2 regions of the Mesorhizobium sp. Cs1299R1N3 genome follow, and region 1 is predicted to be linked to the other one. Evidence: predicted binding sites of a transcription regulator. Region 1 holds the regulator's gene; the other holds the start of a gene.
What was found. Region 1 encodes PhoB, which activates phosphate uptake and scavenging genes when phosphate is short. Its sites were predicted from a motif close to TGTCATNNANCTGTCAT; they were not measured.

Region 1 (2,451 bases):
GGCAATAGTGCGGCGGCGCCTCGAGGACCCCGATCTCGACGTCCGCAGTATTGCCCGCATCGCGCTGGCGATCCAGGGCATCACCGACACCGAGGCGCGTGCGATGCTGTGGTCGCCGATCACGCCGCAGACGGATATTCCCTTCGCCGACATACTTGAAGCCGAGTTCGGCATCCCCGCCACCATGGAGAACGACTGCAACATGATGGCGGTGGCGCTGCGCTGGCGCGACCCCGAACGCTACCGCGACGACTTCATCGCCATCCTGCTCTCGCACGGCATTGGCATGGGCCTGGTGCTGAAGGGCGAGCTTTTCACCGGCACGCATTCGTCGGGAGGCGAGTTCGGCCACATGATCCATCGCCCGGGAGGCGCGCTCTGCCGCTGCGGGCGGCGCGGCTGCGTCGAGGCCTATGCCGGCAACTACGCCATCTGGCGCAACGCCAGGCAGCTTGGCGAGGACGCCGAACCGGTCGCCGATGTCAGCGATGCGCAGATGCGGGCACTCGCCGCGACGGCAAGGGAGAAAGACGGACCGGAGCGCGAAGCCTATCGCAAGGCCGGCGAGGCGCTGGGCTATGGGCTGGGCAGCCTGTTCGCTCTGATCGATCCCGCACCCGTCGCCATGGTCGGCGTCAGCGCCGCCGCCTTCGACCTAATCGAGCCGGCCTTGCGCGAGGCCATCGCCCAGACCGCCGGCGGCCAGCATTCGGAATCGATTTCCTTCGACACCGAGCCGAACGAGCTGCCGCTCATCCGCGAAGGTTGCGCCATGCGGGCGCTGACCTTCGTCGACCAGGAGATTTTCGCGCCGGGCGTGCTGGCGAGGCCCGGCGTTCCGGGCAAGAATGTAGCCTGATTTCAGTCTTCGCGGATCGCGTAGCCCGCGCCGCGAATGGTGCGGATCACGTCCGGCATGCGGCCGTTGTTGACCGCCTTGCGCAGCCGGCCGACATGCACGTCCACGGTGCGCTCGTCGATATAGATCGTCTCGCCCCAGACATTGTCGAGCAGCTGGCTGCGCGAGAACACGCGACCGGGATGACGCATCATGAATTCGAGCAGGCGGAACTCGGTCGGCCCGAGCCGGATCTCGCTCTTCTTGCGATAGACCCGGTGCGATTCCCGGTCGAGCACGATGTCGCCGACCTTGAGCACGCTGGACAGCACTTCCGGCTTGGCGCGGCGCAGCAGCGCCTTGACCCGGGCCATGAATTCCGGTGTCGAGAACGGCTTGACCAGATAGTCGTCGGCACCGGTCGAGAGGCCGCGCACGCGGTCGCTCTCCTCGCCGCGCGCCGTCAGCATGATGATCGGCAGCCTCTCGGTCTCGGGCCGCATTCGCAGGCGCCGACAGAGTTCGATGCCGGAAACCGCCGGCACCATCCAGTCGAGCACCAGGAGGTCGGGCACGTTCTCCTGGAGGCGGATCTCGGCTTCGTCGCCGCGCGTCACCACCTCGACCTGGTAGCCTTCCGATTCCAGATTGTAGCGGAGGAGCACGCCGAGCGGCTCCTCGTCCTCCACCACCATGATGCGTGGCGCGATCATCGATTGATCATCCCTGCCGTCAAGCCGCCGGCACCGACATCGCCGTCTCGTCCTGCTTCGGACGGTTGGCGGGCAGTTGCGTGCCGGTCAGCACATAATATGCATTCTCGGCAATGTTGGTCACGTGGTCGCCGATGCGTTCGAGATTCTTGGCGCAGAACAAAAGATGCGTGCAAGCCGTGATGTTGCGCGGATCCTCCATCATGTAGGTCAGGAGTTCGCGGAACACCGATGTGTATTTGACATCGATGCGTTCGTCGTCATTCCTGAGCTTGGCGAGCGCGGCGGCATCGCCGGCCGCGTATTCCTCGACCACGCCCTGCACCTGGATCAGCACCAGCTGCGCCATGGAGTCGATCGAATGCGACAGGTCGCGCGGCGTGGCGGAGAGGCCGACGGAGCCGACGCGCTTGGCAATGTTCTTGGCAAGGTCGCCGATGCGCTCGAGATCGCCCGCCATCCGGATCGAGCCGACGACGTGACGCAGATCGTCGGCCATCGGCTGACGCTTGGCGATCAGGGTGATGGCGCGGTCGTCGAGTTCGCGCTGGCGCGCGTCCATGATGGCATCGTCGGAGACGACGCGCTGTGCCAGCGCGTTATCGGAATTCAGCAGCGCCTTGGTGGCGCCGCCGACCATCGTGCCGGCGAGATCGCCCATGTCGCTGATCAGCCTGCTGATCTGTCCGAGATCCTCGTCGAAGGCTGCGACTGTATGTTCGGCCATGATCCTGGTCCTCGTATGCGTGATATCAGCCGAAGCGGCCGGTGATGTAGTCCTGGGTGCGCTTCTCGCGAGGCGACGTGAAGATCTTCTCGGTCTTGTCGAATTCGACCAGTTCGCCCAGATACATGAAAGCCGTCTGGCGTGACACGCGCGCCGCCTGCTGCATATTGTGG
Region 2 (2,451 bases), on a different contig from region 1:
CACGATGCCGCGCTCCTGGCAGGCGGCGGCGATGTAAACACGGTTCGGCGCCGAATTCTGCGCCGATTCGGTCATCCGCTTCTCGCAGAATTTCTGGAAATCCCGATCCGAGAGTTTCAGCTTGCGCTGGTAGTAGTAGGCATAGGTTTCCAGATTGACGAACTGGCGCTGGCCCGGCGCATGGTCCATCAGCGATGCCAGCCTGACCCGCTCGTCGCCGTCGAAATTGGCGAATGCCTTGAGGCAATCCGGCGCTGAAACCTCGCAGCGAAGATGCAGGAAGTGATCGGCCCGCAGACGATCTTGCGCAACGCTGTCCTCGATCGCATCGGCCAGCTTGCGGATGTCGTCCAATGTCAGGTCGGCGTCTTCGTCCATGCCCACGCGGAGCGCGTCGAGCACGGTGGTAATGCCGGCGGTCGCGACCTGCGCGTCATGGGCAAGCACCGCGGCGATCGGGTTCCAGCGCACTTTCGGGCGCGGCGCGTAATGGCCTTCGAGATGATCGGTGTGGAGTTCGACCAGCCCGGGAATGATATAGTCGCCGCCCGTGTCCTCGCCGATGCCGCCAGTGCCAGCATCGATGCCGGCGATAAAGCCGTCGCGCAGCACCAGCGAACCTTCGACGATCTCGTCGGCAAGAACGATGCGGGCGTTGGAAAGAACAGTTTCGACGGTCATTGCGGGTAGTCCTTGGTTCTTGCAGTCGGGTTCGTTCAGGCGATTTTCCGGGCTGGGCGGCGTCCGAGCGCGTGCTGGGAAAGCGCCATGAACGGCGCACCGGGTTCGGGTTCGACAAACAATGTCAGCGCATCCACCAGCACGGGCTGGCGCAACACATCGGCGAAAAGGCTGTCGATCGCCGCGCGCAGACGAGGGCTTTCCTGCGGTCCGGCCCGGCCGGACAGGGTCATGTGGAAGCGGAAGGTCTCGAAGACATAGGGGTAACCCCATTGGCAGAGATTGCGAAACTCGGCCGGCTTCAGCGAATCCGGACTGCGCCGCTCGATCTCGGCCTCGCTCAACGGCGCCCGAAACCGGTCGAAATCGCGCACGACGTCGTCGGCGAAGCGGTTGAGCGGAGGCAGCGCACCATCCGGCACCAGCGCGAAGAAGCCGTCGATCTGGCTGACGACAAGGCGCGGGATCGTCACGACAGGCGTTGCTTCGGCAAAACGGTCGAGCGCCGCGCGCAGCGAAGCCTCGGTCTCGGTGGCAGCCAGGTGGAAGGGCGCTTTCAGCGTGGCGTGGAAACCATAGCGGCGCGCCGAAGCGGTGTGGAAGGCCACTTCCGCCGCCGACAAGTCGGCAACGGCCTCAACAGGCCTGGTCGCGGCACCGAACGGGTCGCGGCCCAGCCAGTTGGCGGCGATGCGCGCCAGCGGCTCGTCCTGCCGGGGAGTGAAATAAATGGCATAACGCATGGGAAGTCCTCGTTAAAGCGCGCCGCGTTTGAAGTGAGGGAGCGACGCGCTTTACGTCTTCATTTGGTGCAAGTCGTCATCCCAAAACCGCTACGCACTTTTGGGCGACATGCACTGGAACCGTTGCCATAGGTGATTTCCATGACGGATTGACGAAGCTTTGAAGGGTTTTCGAAGGCAAATCGAGCCTCAGGGTCGTTAGCCGACGATTTTCCCGAGCTGGACCAATAGGTTCAGCCGGAACCGCAGGACGGTCAGGCCTTCATCAGCCATTCGTGCTCGGGCGCATTGTGGAATTTCCACGTCCGCTTCGGCCCGGCCATCACATTGAGATAATAGAGGTCATAGCCGTGGCAGGCGGCGCAGGGGTGATAGCCCTTGGGCACCAGCACCACGTCGCCGTCCTCGATCGCCATGGCTTCGTCCAGCGCGCGCCGGCCATCCTTGTCGGCGTCGGTATAGACGCGCTGGAAGGCAAAGCCCTGCGGCGGGTTGAGGCGATGGTAGTAGGTCTCCTCTAGATAGGATTCAGCGGGCAGGTTGTCCTGGTCGTGCTTGTGCGGCGGGTAGCTCGACGTGTGGCCGCCGGGCGTGATGACCTCGACCACCAGCAATGAGTCGGCGGGCTGGCCTTCCGGCAGTATGTTGGTGACATAGCGCGTGTTGGTGCCCTTGCCCCGCACCTCCTGGCCGAGATCGTCCGGTCCGATCACCCGAACCGGCAGGCCACCGCCAAGGCCGGGCGCCGAGCACACGCCAAGTTCCAGCTCGGAATCGGCCGTCACCGACCAGTCCGATCCCTGCGGCACGTAGACGGACCACGGCTTGCCCTCGAAAGGCGACATGCGCTCGCCGAGCAGGCCGAGATCCTTGCCGGCGGCTGTCGCGGTACCCTTGCCGGTCACGAACACCAGGCAGACCTCACGGTCGTCCATCTTTCCCGAGGCGCTTTCGCCTGGTTTCAACCGATGCAGGTCGAAACCGACATAAGTCCAGCCGGCGCTTTTCGGCGTCACATGCGCGACGC

Region 2: a site for PhoB is predicted at 1,566-1,582, ahead of O7B34_RS16695 (DUF1045 domain-containing protein). Genes of this name have one in related genera too.

Annotation. Positions count from the first base shown of each region.
Region 1 covers NZ_JAPYKQ010000007.1:100,754-103,204, reverse strand. Annotated here, with positions in the region: gene O7B34_RS17380 (ROK family protein) at 1-859, shown strand, start outside; gene phoB (phosphate regulon transcriptional regulator PhoB) at 862-1,551, opposite strand; gene phoU (phosphate signaling complex protein PhoU) at 1,571-2,278, opposite strand; gene pstB (phosphate ABC transporter ATP-binding protein PstB) at 2,304-2,451, opposite strand, start outside.
Region 2 covers NZ_JAPYKQ010000006.1:317,377-319,827, reverse strand. Annotated here, with positions in the region: gene O7B34_RS16700 (alpha-D-ribose 1-methylphosphonate 5-triphosphate diphosphatase) at 1-681, opposite strand, end outside; gene O7B34_RS16695 (DUF1045 domain-containing protein) at 717-1,424, opposite strand; gene iolB (5-deoxy-glucuronate isomerase) at 1,679-2,451, opposite strand, start outside.